Linked DNA regions of Mucilaginibacter paludis DSM 18603. The protein of the gene in region 1 interacts with the protein of each later gene in a pairwise test. Links are inferred from orthologs where the notes say so. Each region holds a gene or a part of one and is shown in the gene's direction. Other genes may lie near its edges.

The links.
Region 2: the proteins of sucC (region 1) and sucD interact in binary tests that used the Escherichia coli proteins (3 or more experiments, as listed by UniProt). The link is inferred for Mucilaginibacter paludis DSM 18603 from one-to-one orthologs.

Annotation. Positions count from the first base shown.
Region 1 is NZ_CM001403.1:1,759,833-1,776,879, forward strand. Bases 13,681-16,659 are described here. They hold sucC (ADP-forming succinate--CoA ligase subunit beta), read left to right. Parts: upstream 13,681-14,562; coding sequence 14,563-15,756; downstream 15,757-16,659. Other genes in these bases: MUCPA_RS07505 (hypothetical protein), read right to left, coding at 13,681-13,697; MUCPA_RS07510 (ABC transporter ATP-binding protein), read right to left, coding at 13,707-14,366; MUCPA_RS07520 (hypothetical protein), read right to left, coding at 15,883-16,095; MUCPA_RS07525 (hypothetical protein), read right to left, coding at 16,242-16,659. Also shown: MUCPA_RS07445 (hypothetical protein), read right to left, coding at 1-170; MUCPA_RS07450 (sigma-70 family RNA polymerase sigma factor), read right to left, coding at 397-1,257; mgrA (L-glyceraldehyde 3-phosphate reductase), read left to right, coding at 2,343-3,335; MUCPA_RS07460 (Gfo/Idh/MocA family protein), read left to right, coding at 3,335-4,321; MUCPA_RS07465 (hypothetical protein), read right to left, coding at 4,816-5,361; MUCPA_RS07470 (hypothetical protein), read right to left, coding at 5,373-6,290; MUCPA_RS07475 (DUF2911 domain-containing protein), read left to right, coding at 6,715-7,242; MUCPA_RS07480 (SPFH domain-containing protein), read left to right, coding at 7,510-9,453; MUCPA_RS39175 (hypothetical protein), read right to left, coding at 10,773-10,895; MUCPA_RS35785 (S41 family peptidase), read right to left, coding at 11,050-12,531; MUCPA_RS07500 (HAD family hydrolase), read right to left, coding at 12,607-13,215; more of MUCPA_RS07505, read right to left, coding at 13,215-13,680; more of MUCPA_RS07525, read right to left, coding at 16,660-17,036. UniProt on the Escherichia coli protein: Succinyl-CoA synthetase functions in the citric acid cycle (TCA), coupling the hydrolysis of succinyl-CoA to the synthesis of either ATP or GTP and thus represents the only step of substrate-level phosphorylation in the TCA.
Region 2 is NZ_CM001403.1:4,817,009-4,826,544, reverse strand. Bases 1-2,852 are described here. They hold sucD (succinate--CoA ligase subunit alpha), read left to right. Parts: upstream 1-913; coding sequence 914-1,792; downstream 1,793-2,852. Other genes in these bases: MUCPA_RS38545 (hypothetical protein), read left to right, coding at 1,908-2,852; dctA (C4-dicarboxylate transporter DctA), read left to right, coding at 1-759. Outside these bases: more of MUCPA_RS38545, read left to right, coding at 2,853-2,918; MUCPA_RS20365 (methionine-R-sulfoxide reductase), read left to right, coding at 2,985-3,410; MUCPA_RS20360 (acyltransferase family protein), read left to right, coding at 3,851-4,885; MUCPA_RS20355 (ATP-grasp domain-containing protein), read right to left, coding at 5,004-6,146; MUCPA_RS20350 (oligosaccharide flippase family protein), read left to right, coding at 6,312-7,667; MUCPA_RS20345 (HAD family hydrolase), read left to right, coding at 7,737-8,405; MUCPA_RS20340 (hypothetical protein), read left to right, coding at 8,472-8,717; MUCPA_RS20335 (IS110 family RNA-guided transposase), read left to right, coding at 9,240-9,536. UniProt on the Escherichia coli protein: Succinyl-CoA synthetase functions in the citric acid cycle (TCA), coupling the hydrolysis of succinyl-CoA to the synthesis of either ATP or GTP and thus represents the only step of substrate-level phosphorylation in the TCA.

The DNA of each region.
Region 1 (17,047 bases):
TCGCTAACCTGTTTATCGATGGCTTCGGAAGTCATTTTGGTTTTGATCTTATCGCGCAGAGATGACAACTGGATAGGTTTTTTTATTACACGGATAAGATTAAGATCTTCGAGATCCTGTAAAAGCTTGAGGGCTTTTCCGTTGGTTAATTCTATCGTCAGGGTTGTCATTAATCAAAAATACAAAAATTCAACTACGAAGTTCGATGCCTTATGATGTTTACAGGGCAAACACATTAAAAAAGCAAGAGGGGTACCTATGGAGCCCAAACAGGTTAAACAACATCGTACTAAAGTCGGTGGGGACACCGACTTGGGAAGGAAGCACTTCACGCGGCGACTGAGCGTTCCGATGATCTAAAACAAAAAGCCTTCCGGTTGTGGAAGGCCTTGCCTGTTATCCTAAATATGATTTTAATATTTTGCTTCGCGATGTATGCCTTAGCCGTTGCAGGGCCTTATCCTTAATCTGCCTTACGCGCTCGCGGGTGAGGTTAAATTTTTCGCCTATTTCCTCTAACGAGAAGGGGCTGTTTGATCCTAAACCAAAAAACAAAACTACAATTTCGCGTTCGCGTTCGGTTAAGGTAGATAGCGAGCGTTTAATCTCTTCGGCCAGCGATTCGTTGATCAAATGGAAATCGGTATTAGGCTCGTGGTTGTCAAGCACATCGAGCAACGTATTTTCTTCGCCCTGTACAAACGGCGCATCCATCGATACATGCCTGCCCGAGTTACTCAGCGTATCGGATATTTTATCAACGGTGGTTTCCAGTATATCCGCCAGCTCTTCGGGCGATGGTTCGCGCTCATATTCCTGCTCCAGTTTGGAGAAAGCTTTGCTTATTTTACTGAGCGAACCTACCTGGTTTAGCGGTAAACGCACAATACGCGATTGCTCGGCAATGGCCTGCAGGATGGACTGGCGGATCCACCATACCGCATACGATATAAATTTAAATCCCTTGGTTTCATCAAAGCGTTTAGCGGCTTTAATTAAACCTAAGTTGCCCTCGTTTATCAAATCGCCAAGGGTGAGGCCCTGGTTTTGATATTGTTTGGCCACAGAAACAACAAAACGTAAGTTGGTTTTGGTTAAACGCTCTAACGCAGCCTGGTCGCCCTCCCTAATCTTTTGTGCAAGAATTACTTCTTCTTCGGCAGTTATCAAGTCAACCTTCCCTATTTCGTGGAGGTACTTGTCTAACGACTGCGACTCCCGGTTAGTAATGGATTGGGTTATTTTGAGTTGTCTCATTTATGGAATATACGTCTATTCTTTAATTTAAACTACAACGTGCAATTATATGAAAATGTTGTTAAAAAATAACATTTGCAAGCTTGTTAGCGAAAAAAATCGCCACCATTATTTTCTCCTTTTTACCGGGTACAACGATTAAATAGCCATTGAATTACAAAAAAAGCAATTTAATTTTATCATGGTATATTACTTATTAAAAGTAAAAATTATACTTCAAATATATAGCGTAAAGTTGACGTATCAGGCCATGCAAGTACAAAAACAGACGGATAAGTATATTATTATTTAGCGTACCCATCATGATTAAGGTGAATGTTGATGGTGGTCAAATGCAGTTGTACGGTTTGATTATTATACACCTGTTTAAAAATGTGGCTCTATGACGAATAGTTTTAGTTTGTCCGCTGGAATTTCAAGCCTTAATTTGTAATAGAATAAAACACAATTTCCTTTTCTAAAAACAAACCAGTAAATTACAGCTTATCATGACGTCTTGGTAAAGCAATGATTATCAATGCGTCTATTATTGCGTTGATAATCAGTATTCTTAATTTAGAGCATCGGCACGCTCAATCGCCGCGCGAAGGGCTTTGTTCTTTTTGTCTTGACACAAAAAGAACCAAAAAAGTCAAGACTGCCCGATCCTTCCACCCACAGGCCAGCTCCCGGCCCGGCGTGCAGTCTGGCCATTGCGCACTTTCTTTCTACACCTAACAGGCTGCAAGGTTCAAAACGTCATAGAGCCTAAATATTGTTATCAAAGGCTAAAATCAGCGCCCCTGTGGATTAACCGATCTAAACCTGCGTTGAACCACTATTCAGTTTTGGTTAAAAATATAGCCTCACGGAGGTACATTCAACATCCGCTCTTAATGTTTCCAGCACCTTCCTTGCTAAATTTCCTTCTTGCTTCCTTCATCTCACTTTCCGCTTCTTGCATCTTACTTCCTGCATCTCCCCTCTTGCATCCTGGTTCTCACCTCCTGCATCTCACTTCCCTCTTGCATCCTGCTTCTCTCCTCCTGTTTCTCTCCTCTTGCCTTCTGCTTCTTTTTTTATATTTTTACCTCAAATCAAAACCTATGTCGTACATACCTGCATCCAACAGATATTCATCTATGCTTTATCGCCGCTGCGGCAAAAGCGGTTTAAAGCTTCCGGCGGTTTCACTGGGCTTGTGGCATAATTTCGGCGATGTGGATGTAATGGATAATTACCGCAAAACCTTGCACACTGCCTTTGACAGCGGTATTACGCACTTCGACTTGGCCAATAATTACGGCCCGCCCCCGGGTTCGGCAGAGATCAATTTCGGCAGGATCCTGAAAGAAGATTTTGCCGCTCATCGCGATGAGCTGATCATATCTACCAAAGCCGGTTATTATATGTGGGAAGGGCCTTACGGCGATTGGGGATCCAAAAAATACTTAGTTTCGAGTTTAGATCAGAGCTTAAAGCGGATGGGGCTGGATTACGTGGATATATTTTATCACCACCGCCCCGACCCTGATACCCCGCTTGAAGAAACGATGGCAGCGCTCGATCTGATCGTTCGCCAGGGAAAAGCCCTTTACGTGGGCCTCTCCAACTATCGCCCCAAAGAAGCAGCCGAGGCTATCCGTATCCTAAAAGAGTTGGGCACCCCCTGCCTCATCCATCAGCCTAAATACTCCATGTTTGAGCGCTGGGTTGAAAAAGAAGGACTGCTGGATGTTTTGGAAAAAGAAGGCGTGGGCTGTATTCCGTTTTCGCCGCTGGCGCAGGGGTTGCTTACCAATAAATATTTAAAGGGCATCCCGGCCGATTCGCGCGTGGCCAAAGGCGTAGGCTTTTTAAAAGAGAGCAACATTACCGAGGAGCGCTTATCGCAAATCAGCAGGTTGAATGATATCGCCTTGCAACGCGGACAAACACTGGCACAGATGGCCTTAGCCTGGATATTGAAGGACGACCGGGTAACCACCGTTTTAATTGGCGCCAGCAAACCCGAACAATTAACCGACTCGTTAAAATGCCTAGAGAATATCAAATTCGGCAGCGAGGAATTACAACAGATAGAACAAATATTAGCATAATGGCAAACAAGATACGCTGGGGTATTATAGGTTGCGGCAACGTAACCGAAGTGAAGAGCGGCCCCGCATTTAATAAGGTAGCAGAAAGCGAATTGATAGCGGTAATGCGCCGCGACGCGGCCAAAGCGGCCGATTATGCCAGCCGCCACGGCGTTGGCCAATGGTATGGCAACGCGGATGAATTGATGAGCAACCCCGAGATCAATTCGGTATACATTGCTACCCCGCCCGCATCGCATAAGGATTATGCCATCGATGCCCTTAAACGGGGCCTTAACGTGTACATAGAAAAGCCCGTAACTCTAAATGCTGCCGAAGCCGAAGAAATTGCCGCCGCCGTTAAACAATATGGCGGCAAGGTGGGTATTGCGCATTACCGCCGGGCCCTGCCCATGTTTTTGTATGTTAAGGATCTGATAGATAAAAAGGCCATAGGCGCTATCCGTACCATACAGATTAAAATGTGGAAGAAAAGCAGGCCCGAGATGATTGCCAACAGCGACGAAAACTGGCGCGTTAACCCTGCATTATCGGGCGGCGGCTATTTCCACGACCTGGCCCCGCACCAGCTCGACCTGATGTTGTACTTTTTTGGCGAGCCTAAGTATATGCATGGTTTCTCGCTCAACCAATCCCAATTAAACCAGGCGGACGACCATGTGGCCGGCCTGGCCCTTTTTGAAAACGATATTACCCTCACCGGTTCCTGGAGTTTTAATGTAGATGAAGAGGACCAGATAGACGAGTGCATTATTGTGGGCAGCGAAGGCAGCATCAGCTTTCCGTTTTTTGGCAAAACAGTGGTTTGGCATAACGACCAGGAAGACGACATACAGGTGGTTGACTTTGACCATCCGCAGCATATACAGCAACCGATGATTGGCTATGTGGTTAACTATTTTCAGGATAAAGGCGCTAACCTGTGCTCCATTAACGATGCTATAACCGTGATGAAAATGATTGACGCGTTTACCGGAAAACCCTGATTGATTTACTACGGCTTTCACCAACTAATGTAAATGGAGCAAAAAAAAACACCCCCCTTTAAGTAAGGTAAGGGTTCAGCGTTTAATTTGACTGAGCAACCGATGTAAAGGCTGGAGGAGTCTTTAAAGGCAAAACCTATTTCTCATCAAGACTTATTTTAATAATTAAAGTCTCCTGATAAAGTATAAAATCATGAAAAACAAATAGTTATATTGACATCACGCGTTCAACGCAAAAATCTGTGCAAAGCAAATGCGCAAACAAACTTGAGCTACAACTACCTTTGTGATGTTAAAATCATAAATAAAAAATCCCCGGAAGGAGAGCAGAAAGACTTTCCAACCGGGGATATGTTTTACTTCAATATATTAAATTAACAATTCGCACAAACCTTGCGATTAATTATCTGTGTTCACATAGTTAACTTTATCGGTTATTTGACTATGCCAATATAAATCGTGGCGATGCTGACTGACCGTTGGTTAAAATGCTTTTAGTTAAGTTCCTGTTTACTATCATAATGAAAGATGTAATTGGAGTGCTCGAATGGATTTATTTTATTTGGGGAATAAAATACTGCACAACAAGTAAACCCAATGGAATAGAGGTCCATTTTAACTAAAATATTACTGCCGTCTGAATAATAAATATTGTAAATCGGGGGCGAGCCTTTTGAATTATCGTCCAGATATACCCCCATTAATTTAAATTTACCATCTAATACAGAACTTGATATTTTCGCCGATTCTTTCTTGGTCAGGTTTTTCTTGCTATAATGACTACGCAAAACCCCATTTCGTCCTGCAATAACCGTCATTGTTTTCTCGCCAATATGCTCAAAAGTCATTGGCCCCCCTGCAGTTGCTTTTAAATCCCTAACATGTTGCCACACCAATCTTTGCTTTATACTGTCGCCATCTGCAAAAGCAATGTAATTGGCTTTATAGCTTCTATTAGCTACTGCCTGCTTTAAAGCGATAGGCATGATAAAACATGTAAAAATAAAAGCCGTTAGCTTTACTGTTGCTGAAATTGACATAAACTAAGTTTTTAATTACTTTGTACTCCGTAAGAGCTACCGGCAAATGTATAAGTAACTGTGGGAGTTGACAAAGCGTTGGTTTTTATCTGGAAATTCGCCACATATTGATATAAAGTATAAGATATTTTTTGACTAACGATTGTTACACCAGCCTCAACTTCGCCCCCAACAACCACTCCCTGTGCTGTAAATTTTAATTTACCTTCAGAGGTCCTTGACAAGGTTCTTGTTTCTACAATTTGACCCTGGCTATCACCGTTCGCAGGGTTTTGTTTCTTGTCAAAATTATAAATATTCATAGCGACTTGTTTAGTGGATTGATCAACTAAACCTCCTCCTGCAGGATTTATGACTACTATTTGTGATTGCGCCGCCATACCTGGCACTGTATAGGCACCACCAGTTGGAGCAAATCTGTAATAAAGGGTAACATAGATTGTATTTCCCCTCTTTGGGAAAAAACCATCCATTTTAATTACTCCAGTAAAAATGGGCGTATATGCATTCCCAAAATAACTTGGATCTGTATCATCGAAAAATGAAAAGTCCGTTGCCCCATAACTATATGGGTCACTACTATCATAAATGGTTGCATCGCCGCCGACGTAAATCACGTCTTCGCTATCTACGTCTTCTATATCATTCGAACTGTCAATACTACTTGTTACAAGTTTATTATTGTTAGATTGGGTAATTGGGGTGTTATTTTTAGCAAACTTTAAAAGTAAGGTATCAATGCTCTTTTTACTTTTCATAGCATCAACAAGAATTTCATATTGCGCTTTCGTTAACGAAACTGATTTAGGCAATATTGAAGAGGTTTTTGAATTAGATACAGGGGCAGGGCCGTCTGTTTTTACTTTATCTTTCGAACATGCCGAAATGATTAAAAGACATGCGGACCCGACGTAGAGGATCCTTTTCATTAGATTAGCGTTTTTCATACTTTGATAAGATTTGTTGTTAAAAATGTGTATTGTTTAGTATATGATATGTAATACACGCATGTCTGAGCAAAGAAGTAGTTAAAATGAAAATATATTTTCATTTATTAATTATATAAAATTATGCGGCAGGAAAGCGATGCGGCAGCGCTTAGCGTAAAAAGCATTGAATAGTTAACTACACTTGCTACATTGTTAAGGTTTTGAAATTGAACCTTTTCCAGAGTTTTTCAGCAAGCCCTAATGAAACCATTGTATATCCGACAAGGGTATTAACCACCTTTGCATCGGCAGTTATCGATAAAAGCTTCAGCGTAAAACGCCAATTGTTTGACACGCAGCTGAACTTACTATCAAATTAAAAAGAATATCTTTATCCGTAAATTAATACAAAATTATAACCGTTATGAAAAAAATAATTCTCTTCACCATGATGCTCGGCTGCCTGTTCACAGCCTTCAGCGCATCGGCACAAGCACCGCAGGATAAAAGCAAAAGGCCCAGCCCACCGGATAGCGCCATCGTAACCACTAAAACGGGCGTCACCATTAAAATCAATTACGGATCGCCGTCGGTAAAAGGCCGCGCCATTGGCGGAAACGAAATTGCCACTTATGGCAAAGTTTGGCGCACCGGGGCAAACGAAGCCACCGTTTTTGAGATCAACAAAGATGTTAAGGTTGAAGGCAAGCCATTAGCTGCCGGAAAGTATAGCTTATACAGCATCCCCGGCGAAAAAGAATGGGTGATCATTTTCAACAAAACCTGGAACCAGTGGGGCACCAACTATAACCAGGCCGACGATGCTTTGCGTGTTACCGTAAAAACCGGAAAAGCGACCGCGTTTACCGAAAGGCTAAAATTCACGGCTACCCCATCGGGCCTGGTATCATTTGCCTGGGGCGATGTAGACGTGGCCTTTAAGGTTAAGTAAGCACCAGCCCTTTTTGGGCAGAAAAAATACAAAATGGTTGCCGGGCTAAGCCTGGCAACCATTTCCTTTTAAAATACCAACCAACCTATAATTGCATAGTTAGCAATTATAGGTTTTTTTTTGCCGGTTGGCAGATAGTTTTTTTTTAAGAATAATATTTTTTTGATTTTATTTTAATAAAGTGTGATGCAGACGGATTGAGGCTGTTTTTATTGCAACATCCATTATTATTATGGTATTTAGTATCCAACTTAAACAATTAAAAACATGAACTACGTTGCTGTTTACTGGTGGGTTATCATACCCATTTTATGCTTATTATTTTATAAAACCATTCTGCGCATCATCTTTGGTATGGTGATGATCCCCGAAGACAGGATTGGTTTGGTTACCAAAAAATTTGTGCTTTACGGCGAGAACAAGGAGTTGCCCGACGGGCGGATCATTGCCACTAAAGGCGAGGCCGGTTACCAGGCCAAAGCACTGGCGCCGGGTATGTACTGGTTTATGTTTCCGTGGCAATACGGCGTGGTGCTCGAGGCATTTACCGTTATCCCCGAAGGGAAAATCGGCTTAGTACTCTCAAAAGATGGCGCCGAAATACCAACCGGCAATATATTGGGCCGTAAGGTTGATTGCGATAATTTTCAGGATAGTGAGAAGTTTTTGCTGAACGGCGGGCAAAAAGGCCGCCAGACAGCTATTATTACCGCCGGTACTTACCGGATCAATACGCAGGCGTTTTCGGTTACGATATCAGACATGACAGTTATCCGCGAAAACATGGTGGGGATTATTACCATGATGGATGGTTTGCCTATCACCCAGGGGCAAATTGCCGGTAAGCATGTAGAGGGGCATAACAACTTTCAGGATATTGATGCCTTTTTAATTAACGGCGGTAACCGTGGTTTACAACCCCAGATTATACTGGCGGGCTCGTACAACGTGAATAAATGGGCCGTGCAGATCGAGGAGATCCCGATGACGGATGTACCCATCGGTTATGTGGGTGTGGTGATATCCTACATTGGCGAGGACGGTAAAGATGTTACCGGCGATAGCTTTAAACATGGTAACATTGTAGGCAAAGGTTTCCGTGGCGTGTGGATGGAGCCGCTTGGCCCGGGTAAGTACCCCATCAATACCTTTACCATGAAGATGGAACTGGTACCCACAACCAACCTGGTGCTCAACTGGGCCAACGCCAGGAGCGAATCGCACAATCTGGACCGTAACCTGAGCACCATTACCGTACGGTCAAAAGATGGCTTCCCCTTTAACCTGGATGTGGCCCAGATTATCCATATCCCGGCAAACGAGGCGCCAAAGGTAATTGCCCGCTTTGGCAGCATGTTGAACCTGGTATCGCAAGTGCTGGAGCCAACTATCGGTAACTACTTCCGTAACTCGGCGCAAGACAGTGATGTGATCTCCTTCCTCACCTCCCGTAAGGAAAGGCAGGAATCGGCCAAGGAGCATATCCGCATTGTGCTGGAAGAATATAACGTGAATGCCGTTGATACGCTGATAGGTGACATTGTGCCACCGGAAGCGCTGATGAAAACCTTAACCGACCGTAAGATTGCGCAGGAAGAGGAAAAAACTTACGAAACCCAACGGATGGCACAGGTACAGCGCCAGGGAGTGGAAAAGGAAACCGCTATTGCCGAAATCCAAAAGGAAATTGTAAAGGCACAACAAAGTGTGGAGATTGCGCAACGTACAGCTGATGCCGCGGTAAAAAAATCGGAAGGTGAAGCAACCAGCTTAAAACTACAGGTAAACGCCGAAGCCGCCGCTACCAAAATGCGCGCCGAAGCCGAAGCTGATGCCACCCGTTTACGCGCCGGCGCACAAGCCGAATCAACCAGGTTAAATGCATCTGCCGAAGCCGAAAAAATCTCAAAAACAGGTTTGGCCGAAGCCGAGAAAATTATGGCCATCGGTAAATCAACCGCCGAAGCTTATGAGCTACAGGTAAAGGCCATGGGTGGCGATAACTTTACAAAATTTAAAATCACAGAAGAAATTGGTAAGGGCCACATTAAGGTAATACCTGATGTGTTGATTGGGGGTACCAATGGATCTGACGGCCCCATCAGCGGTTTATTAGGATTGAAACTGATGGAGATGATGGATACCGAAAAATTTGCTAAAGTCGATAAAAGGCTTCCTGCAATAGATCAGGATCAGCAGGATAAAAAATAAATTCGGCAAGTTTAATTAAGCCATTTCGGGCAAGGTATGGAAGTTTCCGCACCGCCCGGAATGGCTTTTTCGTTATCAATTGATTATCAATTCTGTTTTTTTTAAAATCAGATGAAGAATATACTCCCCCTCAGGGCCAATATACTAAGAAATAGAAGATGTGAATGCAGCATTATCCGTGTCTTATAATCGCTCGTATAGTACACACCCCTCCACCCCTCTCGAGAGGCAGGGCTGTTGCGTTCTAAGTGAGTAACTGTTTCAATCTGCCGATGTCATTGCAAACGAGTCTTTGTGCTTGTGCTATATTTTGAAAGCCATGAGCTCTGAAAACGTTAATAGCGATGTTTCTAAACACCGATATATTTTCTGGTGCATGAGAAGTTCTAATGCGGGAGGCATCCTCTTTAAACGTGACATCCTTTACCCAATGTAGCTTATTCTCTATCCCCCAATGACTTCTGATTCCATAGCATAACAATTGTGCATTTTCCCTCACACTGCTGATATAGAATGCGCAATCCTCACTGATCTTATTTTTGTCTTTTACCCAACGCTCTACCTTGATTACCTGACTGGCGCCTATCCAGGCTTTACTGATTTCTTCTGGCGCCGGGCATATACATACCGATCTGCGCTCTGTACGTCCTTTATTTTTCTCCAATTCAACGAACTTGCTGCAAACCTTTGCTGTATCCGATGTCAGCGCCGCTATTTTTTCATAAAGGCCCTTTTGATTCTTTTTTACGCCTATCATATAATCATTATTCGTACCTATTATCAGCTCAACTGTTTTTTTTGGCAATGTAAGGCGTCAAGCGTAAACGTTACCCCTTCCAATCCCAGTTCAGCAATAAGCTTGCGTACCACCGGAATTTCACTTTCCTTTGAATTGTCTACAAGACCCTGGGCTAATACTTGACCACGGCTCCCATTATAGATACTCACCAAATTTACAAATCGCTGTTTTTCAAGCGCATAATCACTCATTGTCCCTTTGATCGCTTTGCCATCTATATTCATCCATTCATTTTTATTGATTTCTGTATACTGACTGGCCCATTGATAAAAAACTTCGCTTAAACTTTCAAAATCTAAATTCTGCAGTACACGCCTCACGGTATAAAACGTAGGCAAACGGGATTTTTTCGGAGTGAAATAAGTCAAAAGATCTTTTTGATTACGCTTTATAAAATCACCCAGAGCACGATAGCCGTAATAACCACTCATCGTCCCCATCACAAATAATAACAAAATAAACGTTTGGTCATGCCGCTGACCAGCCTTTCTACGCACGTCTGGCAACTTCTGCAAATAGGTTATGATGCCCTTGTCCATACTCTTTTTTCTGCAAATTTAAATCCTTCTTCTTTTAAATGCAACAGCCCTGCTCTCGAGAGGGGAATCGCACGGCCCACCGCCTGATTTTTCTTATATCTCATTGTAAATTAGTTTTTTTACCAAACTTCCCGCTTGAAGGGGCCGGTTTGGAAGTGTGGCTACCAGGGGTTTGTTTTGCTGCGCTACGCCCCCCAAACTCCTGTGTGAACTGGGCACCGGGTAACATCAAACCCTGCCGCAGGTATTCTTGATACCTTATTTCCGCTTCATCCGGCTATTAAATATCATTCCATTAAAAGCATGGTCGTTAAGTTTACCATCCAGGTTGTTTTGCTGCTGAACGGACAGCGTAGTATTCCCCATACTTTCAACCTTCGGCGAAGCAATGGCGTAGGTACCCACATCAATATACGACAGCGCGTGCGACAGCAGGCCTTCGGTTGGGTCGCCAAAATCTTTCGTCACATCGTCGGCAGAGAGGTAGCCCGGATAATCAGCGGAAGCGGGTGTCATACCGGCATAATATCCACCCTGGTTTGCAGCGTTTTTGGTTTCAAATTCGGTTATGTATAACTGATAACGGTTTATCGGGATATTAAAAAATCCAACTGGTTTTCCGTAGGATTTAGTACCAATCAACTTCACATCCATATGGGGCCGCAAATTATTGATGGTTAGCTCACTGGCAGAAGCGGTACGCCCGGTTACAATAAAAATAACCCGGTTACTACTCAGGTTAAGCGATTTTTTTTTCGAAAAAAGCACCGTGTTGTTAGCCTGACTAAATTCGCCGGGTTTAATATTAAACTGTGTATTTAATAAAGGGTGCTGATCGTTTTGTAATTTGTTATTATAAAACGCGGTGTACATTTTTGCACCCGACTTTGCCGCCGGAACAATTAAATTATCCAGATACTCAGCCGTAGATACATAACCGCCCCCGTTATAACGCAAATCAACCACCAGATCGGTTATGCCCTGGTTAATAAAATAATCAAAAGCGGCGTCAAGTTTAGGTTTAGCATTGATGCTATCTGTAAAAACCGAGAAAACAAGGTAGCCTACTTTTTTACCGCTGGATGTGTTATACACCGTATCTTTCATAACCGGGTTGGCCGTATAATTGGCGGCCGCAATATTCACCGCATAAGTTGTTCCATTGGCACGCCTCAATGTCATGCCGATGCTTTTGGCAGAAAGCGCAGCAGTAATAGCATTGAGATCGGTAGTATTATTTACATCCAAACCGGGAACATTCGCTATGCTCAAAATCAGATCGCCCCGGTGTAAACCGGCAGCTGCCGCTGGTGAGCCAGGGTTTACATATCTTACACGCAAATCCGTACTCGATATCGGTGTATAAACCGGGTAAAAACCAAAGTCGCCATTGTTTCCGCTTAAAACCTGCGAAGTTTCGCCCTGGTCTATAAATGAATACTTAGCGTGGCCACGGTTGCTGCTGTTATATTCGTAAGGATAATTGGTAACCGGGTTGATCTTAAATTGCGATATCGCGTCAACCTCGCCCTGCAATGCAGCCAAATCGTTTGATCCCATATATGATCGCGGATTAAAGGAGTTATAATCAGGCAAAGCATCATACCATAAATAGTCTTCCTTTGCATACAGGTAAACCGAATCTTTCACCATGTCGATACTCGCCGTCTGGTTATTTTTTTTACATGCCGAGGTTAGCGCTGCAAGTGTAGCCAAAATCAGGTAAAGGTATTTTTTCATAAGCGCTTACTTGTATAACCAATTGATCAATAAGTATTTTAACGCAAAGCTACTATATTAGTTCTATGGTATAAACTATTTATGCACTATCTCTATAAAGTCCACTCCACTTGCTTCGGCACATAATTGATCAGCCTCGCTATTCCCCATCATCACTATATCGCGACGCTCCAGGTTATGTTTTTTCAGGATATAATGAAGCGCGTCCGGCTCAGGTTTTGGTTTAATTTCGTCGGCAAAATAGCAGGTGAGGTATTGCTCAAGGCCGTGCCATTCCATTTGCCTTATTTTGTTGAGTTGCTGTTGCGGGTCACCATTGGTCAAAATAAACAGTTGCTTGCGGTCAACCACAGCTTCCTGCAATAAAGTTAAGGCTTGTTGATATAGCAACAGCTTTAAGGGCAGGCGCGCGGTTTGGTGCAGCAAGTTAAAGTTATACCGGTACTGCTCATTGATATTAAAACGCTCTTGCACCCGGTTAAATACGTGGGTGGCACCTTCTTCTTCCAGCGTTTTAGTCATCAGTTTGGTTAAAACCCGGGCATCAAACAACTCTTTATATTCTAAAAAACTGGCAAAAAGATAATATACCTGCAACAAGTAATCCTTTTCCGGATACAATACGTTATCCAGTTCGAGTACCAATGCTTTTTTGCGTGGTTCTAAATCAGCGTAAGTCAACATTAATCGGCAGTAAATAGGGTATACTCCTGGTTGTTTGTTTTAAAAACCCCGATATCGCCCCAACCAGGCAGAGCACTATCATCAGCATAATCTTCAATATGGCCCGCAAGTAGGCGTCCGTTTTCAATAACCACTATCCTTCCGTCAATGCCACGAGCTACATCAGCGGTAATAATTTCCCTTGCGGGGATATACAAGGTAATATCAAACTCGGCAAACAATTGCCTTGCTTCGGCCAGGGGCAAAAGCTCGGCTCGCCTTAAAGCAAAAAGTTGATGTATCCCTTTATCAAGGCAAAGAGCCAGCATTTCGTGTATAAAGGCGTTTCCTTCGGGCTTAGGTGTCCGTATCATTTTTCCGCTCTTTACCAGCAGATCCGGAATTTCAAGGTAATCGCCCAATAAAATATCGGCTTCTGGTGCTAAAATACTTTTCAACTGGTAAGCCTGTGCCGAATTGGCGGCGGTAATCAATATGCTCACGTTTGTTACTTATAAATGGTCAACAATTAAACCGTCTTTCATCAGTATTTTACGGTCAGACAGGTCGGCCAGCTCTTCATTGTGTGTTACAATAATAAATGTTTGTTTAAACTCCCGGCGCAAATCAATAAACAAGCGGTGCAGCTCGCGCGCGTTAGCCGAATCCAGGTTGCCGGAAGGTTCGTCGGCTAAAATTAAAGCTGGATTATTAATCAGTGCCCTGGCAACAGCCACGCGTTGCTGCTCTCCGCCCGATAGCTGGTTAGGTTTGTGATGTATCCTATCGGCCAGGCCTAACATATCCAATAGTTCAGTAGCGCGTTTTTCGGCCGCGGCTTTTGGCGTTCCGCCAATAAAGGCCGGAATGCAAACATTTTCGATGGCCGAAAACTCTACCAGTAAATGATGAAACTGGAAAATAAAACCGATCTCCTTGTTACGGAAAGCACTGAGCTGACTGCGGCCCAGACGGTTAACATCCTGCCCTTTAATTAAAACAGAGCCGTCATCGGGTTTATCCAGCGTCCCTATAATGTTAAGCAACGAGCTTTTTCCGGCTCCCGAAGCACCAACTATAGTTACAATTTCGCCATGCTCAACGGCAATATCAACGCCTTTTAGTATTTGTAATTTACCGTACGATTTTTTTATGGATTGAGCTTTGAGCATTGTACAAAAATATTGTTTTTTTGGTTACGCCGATTAGATTATTGAGGATTATACAAGCCTAACATTGCTGCCGTATGCCGTTATAATTAACATGCTCGCGTAAATTGATCAATCTCACTTATTTATTTAAAAAAAACCATTATGGCTTTATTGTAACAACTGAAATTAATAGCTTTACCGCAAAATATTTCAAAAAATGAATATTCACGAATACCAGGGTAAAGCTATACTAAAAAGTTTTGGTGTAAGAATTCAGGAAGGCATTGTTGCCGATAATGTTGAACAAGCTGTTGAGGCTGCTAAAAAATTAAAGGAAGACTTTGGGTCTGACTGGGTAGTTGTTAAAGCTCAAATACATGCCGGTGGCCGTGGTAAAGGTGGTGGCGTTAAGTTAGCCCGTAATATTGACGAGGTTAAAGAAAAAGCAGGCGCTATACTCGGCATGCAATTGGTAACCCCGCAAACCGGGCCTGAAGGTAAATTGGTTAGCAAAGTTTTAGTTGCACAGGATGTTTACTATCCGGGCGCTACCGAAACCAAAGAGTTTTACATGAGCGTATTGCTTGACCGTGCCGCTGGCCGTAACATCATCATGTATTCAACCGAAGGCGGTATGGATATTGAGGAAGTTGCTGAGCATACTCCACATTTGATATTTAAAGAAGAAATTGACCCTAAAGTTGGCTTACAAGCTTTCCAGGCTCGTAAAATTGCTTTTAACTTAGGTTTATCGGGCGATGCTTTTAAGGATATGGTAAAATTTGTAGCCGCTTTATATAAAGCTTACGACGCTACCGATTCGGCTATGTTTGAGATCAACCCTGTTTTAAAAACATCTGATAATAAAATATTAGCGGTTGATGCTAAAGTAAATTTAGACGATAACGCTTTATACCGTCATCCGGACTTTGCCGCTTTACGCGATACAGCCGAAGAAGACCCGATGGAAGTTGAAGCAAGCCGCTCAAACCTGAACTATGTTAAATTAGATGGTAACGTAGGTTGTATGGTGAATGGTGCCGGTTTAGCTATGGCTACCATGGATATTATTAAAATTGCCGGTGGCGAGCCTGCTAACTTTTTAGACGTTGGCGGTACCGCTAATGCCCAAACAGTTAAAGCAGCTTTTAACATCATTTTGAAAGACCCTAACGTTAAGGCTATCCTGATCAATATCTTTGGTGGTATTGTTCGTTGTGATCGCGTAGCACAGGGTGTTATTGACGCCTATAACGAAATTGGCAACATCCCTGTTCCAATCATTGTTCGTTTACAAGGTACCAATGCTGAGGAAGCTAAAAAGCTAATCGACGAATCTGGCCTGCAAGTAAAATCAGCCATCTTGCTGAAAGAAGCTGCCGACAGAATTAAAGAAGTATTTGCCGCATAATTTATCGCCGGTGAAGGCACCGACGACGAAGAGTAAAAAAAAGGAGAGCCGTTTGGCTCTCCTTTTTTTTTACTGGTATTTGTACTCAAGAGCCCACGAGGCCGTGTTATCTTCATTATTAGCAATTTATCCTGCCTTCTTGGCATTAAGTAGCAACACAACTCCTGCTACAACCAAAATACCTCCGGCATAGGGCGGCCAGTTAACAGTCTTTTGGCGGTCGGCCGAAACCTGTATAGGCCCGGCATCAATTACCTTTTCTTTTTTGGTATAGGTAAATCCTGTCCAGATCAGCATTACTGCTCCTAAAGCTATCAATCCAATGGCAAGTGTTTTCATCGTTTATGGTTATATACACTATAAGCAATTATCCTAATATTTGTTTGCCTCCCCTTGTATAAGCAGCAATCATACTATTTGTTGTGTTAATGCAGAAAGGCTCAATACCAATAGAACAGGGCTTCGGCCCCTGGTTATAAAACTAATCACTTAGCTATTCCGTCCATCGAAACCAACTGTTTCGAAGTGATGATCTTTAACGCGGCATCCATTGAAAAACCAGCCTTAATCAACGCATCATAATAATTTTTAGTAATCCTGGCCAATTGATCTGTTATAGCCGGATCGCTGTAAATCTTCAATTGAGCATTAAGCAAGCTGGTATACATACCGCTCATGATGGGGCCCAGATTAGTCATATCGCCCTTAAAAATCCCCGATGAAAAATTAGTACCAACAGAATATGCTGTATCAACTGTCACAGCATCATCCACCCGCGGCGGCGGCATCAACGTTACATCCCTTACCACAACACGCTCCTCAATTGCTGTTTCTGGTTTGGATTTGTATAAGTTCACCTTATAATAGTTAAAATAGGTTATACCGTCGCTTAATTCGGCCAACGACCGAGCCCTTTCAATCACATTGATCTCCTTAGTACCGGGTTTCAGCTTCTCAAAATAAACCTTAAAATCTACTTCCTGGTTATCTGCTGTAGCGGTAAACTTTGCAGGGCGCAATGGCATACCTTCCGAGCGTACGTAGTTATACCGTTCCTCGCCATTGGCATCCTGCAAATACATACTTTTATTTAGCTGCACCCAGCTACCTTTTTTATAGCATATATGTTTAAACGATACCACCGTGTTTTGGCCAGTAACCTCTACCTTAGTTATGGTAGTTGTATGATCATCTGAGCTGGCTACCATTGGCGAGGTGATAGATTGGCAAAACGCAGCCGCAGGCAGCATAAGGCATAATAATAGTAATTTGGTTTTCATGGTTGACTTTT
Region 2 (9,536 bases), 3.1 Mb from region 1 along the record:
CATTTGGGCGAGGCAGGCCAATCATTAATCCAAACATTCGATAAATTATCCAGGGTGTTTTTCAACATCATGAAGGTGGTGATGAAGCTCGCTCCAATAGGCGCGTTTGGCGGGATGGCTTTTACCGTCGCCACCTTCGGCCTTAAAACGCTGGCGCCAATGGCAAAGCTGATGGGCTCGGTATATTTAACCATGGCCTTGTTTATTTTTGTGGTACTCAACATCATCTGCGTTATTTTTAAGTTCAGCCTTTGGAAATATCTCCGGTTTATCCGGCAGGAGATTCTTGTGGTTCTGGGCACCTCCTCGTCTGAATCGGCCCTGCCCGGTATGATGGAAAAACTGGAGCAGTTTGGTTGCTCTAAATCGGTAGTAGGTTTGGTGATCCCTACGGGATATTCATTTAACCTGGATGGCACTACCATCTATCTATCGATGGCTGTGGTCTTTTTGGCGCAGGCATTCCAGGTACCCTTGCCGCTATCGCAACAACTTACCTTAATGGGCATCTTAATGGTTACATCCAAGGGAGCGGCAGCGGTAACCGGCGGAGGTTTTATTGTACTGGCATCAACCCTGGCTGCCACTAAAATTATCCCGGTAGAAGCGGTAGCCATTTTGTTGGGGGTTGACAGGTTTATGTCGGAAGCGCGGGCCATCACCAATGTAATAGGCAATGGCGTTGCCGCCATTGTGATTGCCAAAAGCGAAAAAGAATTTGACGAAGAGAAGTACAGAGCAGCAATTAGAACAAGTTAATTACTTATGCCTGGCTGATATATACATTGCAACGATTAAAACAGATTCACTCCAAAATCGGCACAAAAAATACTTTTTTACTGCCATTTGATACGAATTATCCTTTGACTTTAAAGGCAATAAGTTTAGCTTTGCCCGTACAAAATAAAAAACCATGAGTGTTCTCGTAAATAAAGATTCTAAAGTTATAGTTCAGGGCTTTACAGGTAACGAAGGTACCTACCATGCATCACAAATGATTGAGTACGGAACGCAATTGGTTGGCGGTGTTACACCAGGAAAAGGCGGCCAGTCGCACCTTGATCGCCCGGTGTTTAATACAGTAGCCGACGCGGTAGCGCAAACCGGAGCCGATGTTTCTATTATTTTTGTTCCGCCTGCCTTTGCAGCTGATGCCATTATGGAAGCAGCCGAAGCTGGTATTAAAGTTATTGTTTGTATTACCGAAGGTATCCCTACCAAGGATATGGTACAGGTAAAGGAATACATCAGCGATAGGGATTGCCGTTTAATTGGCCCTAACTGCCCTGGTATTATTACTGCAGGCGAAGCTAAAATTGGTATTATGCCTGGCTTCATCTTCAGAAAAGGTAATGTAGGTGTTGTTTCTAAATCAGGAACTTTAACTTACGAAGCGGTTGACCAGGTTGTTAAAGCCGGTTTAGGTATTACTACCGCTATTGGTATTGGTGGCGACCCGATTATTGGAACCCCAACCAAAGAAGCTGTTGAATTATTGATGAACGATCCGGAAACTCACGGCATCATTATGATAGGTGAAATTGGCGGAGGCATGGAAGCCGAAGCAGCACGCTGGATTAAAGAACATGGCACTAAACCGGTTGTAGGTTTCATCGCAGGTCAAACAGCTCCTGCAGGCCGTCGTATGGGTCACGCTGGTGCTATTGTGGGCGGTGCCGATGATACAGCCGCTGCAAAAATGAAAATCATGGCTGAGTGCGGTATCCGCGTTGTAGAATCGCCTGCCGAAATTGGCGCTGCCATGGCAGAAGAGTTAGCTAAATTAGCTTAAGATAAATTAGTATAGCGATATGCGTATTGAGATAAAGTAAATCCTGGTTGAAAAACCGGGATTTTTTGTTTAGTTTATATATTGCATAGAGTTAACCCACACCTGTTAGTTCCTTATGAACCGCATTACTATAGAATGTCCAAAATGTAGTTGGGAACCAGATGACACATGTCGCTGGAAATGTTCGATATGTGGTACTGTTTGGAATACATTTACCACTGCTGGACAATGCCCTGGTTGCGGTACACAATATAAAGAAACGATGTGTATTAGCCACAAGGGAGGATGCGGCCAAATGAGTCCACATTTAGATTGGTATATTACTCAAGACTCACCTGTGCCACGCTCGCTCTTTGAAGTACTATGCTTTTGGAAAAAAGAAATTAGATGCCCAGTTACTAAAAAAGACAAATTATGGATTGAACATTCATTATTGTCTCTCTGTCAGTTATTCGATCCTATATATTTTGACTCACTAACTACTATTTTGCCAATTGAATTTTATCATGACCGGCACTTTACAGGGATAGAAGAAGATGCACAATACATTTTTGAAAAGCTGATATCTATAATGCGATTGGATGCATGGGAAATCCAGTTGTTATTCTTCACCAATAAATCTACCATATTTTCGGAGGGGATTGCTGCTACTCCTTCGGAAAACCTGAAAGGGACTTGGAACAGCTCTTCTGCAAAGTTTATCGACAACGGATTAGGACATAGAGAGATATGGATTGAATTAGAGCTATTAACAGATCAAACAGCATTAACAGCAATCCTTGCTCACCAACTGACCCAATATAAACTGCTTACCGAATACATCATAGAACAAGATAACCTTACCACAGCCATTGCTACAATCGCCTTTGGATTTGGTATTTTTATGGGTAATTCATATTTTAAATTTGAGCAATGGACAGGTAATTCACATCAGGGATGGCAAATAAGCAAGAGCGGTTATTTGCCAGAACAGGTAATTGCATACGCAATGGCCTGGCTGGCACATTACAGAAGGGAAGACATTTCATGGAAACTTCAATTAAATAAAACCATGAAGAAATATTTTGAACAAAGCTATTACTATATCGAAAGAAATAAGGAATCAATGAAATGGGTTATGGAGTGATTTTTTTTCTCTTTATTGGTCAACACTTTGTAAATACCTCTGCTGGAAACATGACAAACGCACGGTTTGGATCAGTATTTGAAGCATGTTCTAAACTCAACCATTCAATCCAGCAATATTAAAAAAATGGAATATAATAAATTAACGCCCGAAGAAGAGTACGTTATCGTTCACAAAGGTACCGAAAGGCCTTATACAGGCGAGTATACCAATAACAAACTACCCGGAACATACATCTGCAGAAGGTGTAATTCGCCGTTATATCTATCTGCCGACAAATTCGACTCGCATTGTGGCTGGCCAAGCTTTGACGACGAAATACCCGGCGCGGTAAAGCGGGTTACCGATGCCGATGGCCGCCGTACAGAAATTGTTTGCGCTAACTGCGGCGCACACCTGGGCCACGTTTTTGCAGGCGAAAGGTTTACACCTAAAAATACCCGCCACTGTGTCAATTCTCTTTCTATGAAGTTTGTACCAGACGAGCAATAAATATAGCGTCGGCAGGTTGATGTACGCCGTTTTTTTTATCTCATCAACCTGCCAGGCTTTTTAAATTATTTGATACGAACTATTTATAACACTCCTCCTCCGGTCTCAATCTGTCACCCACCCATTTTAAGGGAAAGAGATTTCTTTCATCCATTGTCACAACAATTATACTCCCTTTTTGTAATTAAACCTATTTAGCACCTACTCCCCATATAATATCTCCTCAAATTATATTAGCTTTAACATTTTAATATCCTATGCATCAGATCTATTATTGGCCAAATGTTATATAACGGCGCAATTATTATTCTAATTATAAACTTGGGTAGCGAGCTTGTTATAGAGCATCTTAAGGCAAACCAGCGTGACGTTTACTTGCTTGGCTCCCCTGGTCTTTTATGACATTCGACAAGGGGCTACCTAAACTTTACGCCGACAGAATGAATATCATCAGACTTTTGGCCATGTGCTCCATTGTTTGGGGGCATTGTTTGTATGGGTGGGAAGAAAAAGTGTTCTGTCGGCCAGACTATCAAATTATACAGGCCGTTATAATTCAATCAGGCAGAATAGGAACCATCTGGTTTTTTCTGATCTCAGGATTTTTCCTGAGCGATAAACTTTCCGGCTTTAATATTGTAAGTTTTACACGCTACAGATTACTTTCCCTAATTGTACCCTGGGCCATTTTTCTTTCGCTCTACATATTGATCGAGGTGGTGCACCTTAGCCCTGATAAACAGATACTACATGGAGATATAAAACCGGCCATTCACATGAGTTTCGAGTTGTTTAAAGCTTTTATTTTTCACGGTGCATATTGGTTTATCCCCGCTTCTATCATTACCGCTTATGTGTTAATCACCTTAAAAAAATACATCAATCAACCCTGGCTTTGTATTACGTTAATTTGTTTTACTGTTTTTTACTCGGTCAATTTATATTACAGGTGGATAACTGTTGATCATACAAAAGCATTTTGGGGCTATACGCTTTTTTTGTGGATGGGTATTCAGGTTAAAAGGAACATCGATCAATTTAAAGTCGCGCTCGATAAAATACCATGGACGCTATTGTTAACCTGTTTAATTTTAATGTTTACCCTATCCTGCTGGGAAGGTATTAAATTAACTCAAATAGGCTGTGCTGACGCCTACAGCTCGTTAAGATGCTCTAACTCTATTCTTGCCATAGCAGGCTTTTTGTGTTTATTAAAATCTGACGGATTTCAATGGATCCACAAGTTGAATTCCGCAAAATATGTTTACGGCATCTATCTTGTGCACAGCATCATCGGCACCGAAATCTCTCCATTTTTAAATCGATATCTTGCCCATTATAGCTTATTCGATAATTTGCCGTATTTAATTGTTATACAGTGCCTATACTTTTCAATTGTATTTGCCTCAAGTTACTTTTTAGTGGCAGGCATTACCAAATCGCCACTTTATTTTGTTGTGGGCAGGCGCCGCTAACTCTTTTAAGATCGTAGTTTCAAACAACGTTACCTCACTGTATCAATACATTATTTCAATGCCCAATTATGCCCAGTATTGAAACGATAGCGCAAAATCATCAGGAATAATACAGCTGTCAAGCAGAATTTTTGATCTTAAGAAAATCTTTCATGATTTTTCTTGAAATTCTGCTGATGATTTTTGAATCATACATTGGAATAAATTTCCAGTACCCATCTATATTAAATATCCAGCGCAAAAGCCCTTTATAGTCTTTACGTTTAAAACAACGCCTGATATCGCGATCAAAAATTGCTACCTCAACCCAGTCATCAGGCTTTGTTGTACCGGTTGGGATATAAGCTAACTGATTATTTATAATTCGCCTAATTCCATCAGAGAAATCATGCCCGGTAAACCGCGAATACGGCATCCATGAGTTGGTACGAGCGTCAACCTCAATAAGGTAATATAATTTACGGCCAGGGTGATAAATGTATTGAATGCTTGCAAAACCGTTGAGACCAACGCTTTTACCTAATACACGCAGCAATGCTGCTATCTCTTCATTCTGGTAATATTTACGACGGGTGGTAAACGAAAACTTATCGTACATATAGCTGAGTACTTCCCCACAATTATAAGTAATCAGTTCACCATCCCTAAAAAGGGCCTCTAAGCCAATATCTTCGCCTTTGATAAATTCCTGCAGAACAAGATTGGTTTTAACCTGTACCTTATCAAGGCATCCCTGCAGTTCCGATTCATCTTCGCAATACTGTATGCCAATTCCCGAAAAACTAAAGTCTTCTTTCAATAAAATAGGGAAATCAAGCTTTTGTTTAATAACTTCAGTATCATTCACATCAGAGTAATTAACAAACCGAGGTGTGGTTATACCATATTTTTGGCAAACGCTTGATAGGCCGGCTTTGGACGATAACAAGTCCCGATTCTCTATTTTGTTGATAGGAAGTATTTTTTTGAAGATGTCTTCCGACAGGATTGCATCATTCATCAACTTGATGGTGATATCTTCCAATGGCACTATCCAGTTATAATGATCCGGCTTTTCGTCAATCAGTTTCAGCAACTGATCTTTAAAAGTTTCATGGTCTTCACTACTCTTTATCCAGTTATCATGGTATCTGTTGCTGAGCAGCCACGACGTTTCATTACAAAAAACATCAACCTGGCACCCGGCCCTTTTAAACATAAAAGGAATCTCGCCAGTAGAGTCAAAAAAACTCGCTATAGAAACGAGCAGTACGTTATACATTATTTTAGTTTAATTATGCTAATTAATTAAGGGTTATTTACTCTAATATAAGCATATCAATGATATCAAATAACACTTACGGGAATAATATGCTAATTTATAAATTTCGACGTTTTTTGAACCATTTTTATAAATTTACGTATATCTGTGTAACTTGAGCACCATATGCGAATCCCTAAATTATCTGATTTAAACAATAAACACATTTTAGCTCTCATTGGCAATGTAGTAATTTCCGTGTTCAGCGTTTTAACCATGTCGCTTTTACTCCGGACCATGACTAAGGTTGATGTAGGTGTATGGTTCTTTTTCCTCTCCATTTACAATCTGTCTGATGCTTTACGAAACGGTTTTTTATCAACCGGCACTATCAAATTTTACGCAGGTACCCAGCCCCTGCGCGGCAATGAGGTATTAGGGTCTGTTTGGTTTTTGGCCCTTAGTGCTTCGTTAGGCTTAATGTTTTTAAACCTATGCGTAATGCCATTTATCGGCATGATACAAAATCCCGAAATAGTGTTGGTCATCAAGTGGTTTGGTGTTACGGTATTAAGCTCGGTAACTTTTAACATCACCTTTTGGATTTTAGTTGCGGATGAGGATTACCTTACCATATTGTGGATGCGGCTTATTAACAGCGGCTCCATGATATTGGCGCTGCTGGTGATGAACTATCTGAAAAAATCATCGCTTGAAAACTTACTGATCATCAACTTTTTCACCAACTGCCTCACCAGTTTAGCCTGCATAGCATTTGGCTATTCCAGGTTCAAAACCATTTTTAAACGTAGCCGCGAGTGTATGATAGAGCTGGCGCATTTTGGCAAATTCAGCCTGGCAACCAGCCTCAGTTCAAACTTATTAGGGAGTGTAAACACTTTTATAATTACCCCCATATTAGGGCCGGCTGCTCTGGCTGTATACAACGTACCCAATAAATTAATGGAAATAGTTGAAGTATTGCTACGCACTTTTGTAGGTACGGGCATGTCGGCCATGGCTACCGCCTACAACTCCGACAATATGTATCACCTCACATTTGTTACAAAAAAGTATGCGGGCATGTTAACATTGTTATTTATACCCTTGGCCATAGGAGCTTTCTTTTTCGCCGACTTTGCCATATGGCTATTGGCAGGCGATAAATATGCAGGAACGGAGGCAGCTAATATTTTCAGGATATTTATGTTGATGGCTATACTTTATCCAATCGACCGCTTTAACGGTGTTACCCTTGATATTATACACAAGCCTCAAATTAATTTTTACAAAGTAATTATCATGCTTGTTGTAAACGTGGTTGCCATATCCACCGGCGTTTATCTGTTAAAAAATGTTTACGGAGCAGCTTTGGCGGCCCCATTTTCATTAGTGGCCGGTCTGGCATTTGGTTATTATCATTTGAAAAAACATCTCGACGGATACTCCTTCCGAGGCATTATTGCTACCGGCTATGTAGAGTTACAATTGTTTGCCCGGCAAATGATGTTAAAATTTGGCCCTGCCGACAAGCGCGCTTAAACCCATTTTGCACAAATTACCCGGTGTTATAAAAAATTGGAATACTTTTGCAGCATATAAAAACGTGTTATGACATCTACTTACAAAGCATTTATTTTCGACTTAAATGGTACCATGATTAACGATATGGAGTACCATACCCGGGCGTGGCGATACCTTTTAAATAACGATTTGGGCGGAAATTTTTCCTGGGACGAAGTAAAACAACAGATGTATGGCAAAAACCCGGAAGTACTTGTTAGGATGTTTGGTGCTGAAAGATTTACGATGGATGAAATGGTTAAGCTATCGTACGAAAAAGAAAAACGTTATCAGCAAGAGTACCTGGATCAGTTGGCTCTTTTACCTGGTTTGCACGATTTTTTGGAAGCAGCCTATCAAAAAGGAATACCGATGGCTATCGGATCGGCAGCTATCCCTTTCAATATCGATTTTGTGTTGGACAATCTTAACATCAGGCATTATTTTAAAGCCATCGTAAGCGCGGATGATGTGGTGTTGAGCAAACCTCATCCCGAAACTTATCTGAAAGTGGCCGAGGCCCTGAATGTACCCGCCAAAGACTGTTTAGTGTTTGAAGATGTACCTAAGGGTGCAGAAGCCGCGCTGAATGCAGGGATGGATTCTGTGATCCTGACTACCACGCACCAACCGCAAGAATTTAAGGATATACCGAATGTACTACATACCGCCAATGACTTTACGGACGAGTTTATAAAGAAATTGGTTGAGGATTAGACGATCCACTTCAAAGCAACTTGTGCCCCTCCTTTAACCGGAATTTATTTTTAGTTATATTTGATAATGCAAACAACGTACCGGATAAAGGCGCAAGACATCAGCATGACTTTTCTTAAGTCGTTAAAGACGCTTTTTGCAGGCCAAGAAATCGAAATCATAGTAAAATCGTTAGAACCTGTAGAAAAAGACATACCTAACAGACAAAAGGGTATGCTTGAACTGATAAAAAGAAACCGTGAAAATGCACCCATCATATCCGCCGATGTAGACATGCGTAAATTGATTGATGAATCTCAATATCCAAGTTAAATTCATGATGGATTACGTTGATACAGATGTATTGATCCATTCTTTATTACGAGCGCCTCTATAAACACTCCAAGCCATAATTTGTAATGAAATAAAAGCCCACTTGCTTTGCTGATGAAAAACAAACCCGTAAATTACAGTTTACAATAACGTCTTTAAGTTATTGATTATCAATGTGGGTGTCATGCTGAGTATCCCACCGGGCGTCGCTCCGGAAAAAACAGGGATGACGTTTTTTCAATAAAGATAGTTATGCTGAAAAAGTTGCATTTTGCAAAAAAACAAGGCAAGCTACATAACCCGTTCACGCTTTGGCGCCGTTAAGAGCCCGCTGTTGAGTTTGGGACTGTCACTCTTTGAAAAAAACATTATCGGGAACTATTCTGACCGGAAGAGTTTACCATGCTTTTAAGCTTAAATATTCTTTAGAGTGACCGAGCTTGCCTAGTTTTTATAATTATAAGAACATGAGCAAAAATAGCAAAAAAAGAAGCGTGCCACCGCTGGGCAGACCGCAAAAAAATGGAACGGTTTGAATTGTTAAATCCTCATTCAGCAGGCATAGATATCGGCAGCATGCTGATGGTAGTATCTTATACCGACCGTGAAGGGATGATCAATTTGCGTGAATTTGACAGCTTTACAAGCAGTTTGTATGAGTTAGCGGAATTGCTGCAAAAAGAAGGCATTGAAAAGGTAGTCATGGAGGCAACCGGTCCTTATTGGGAATCACTTTACAACATTTTGGAAAAGCATGGCATGGAGATGTTCCTTGTCAATCCAAGTCATTACCGGAATGTATCGGCTCAGAAAACGGAT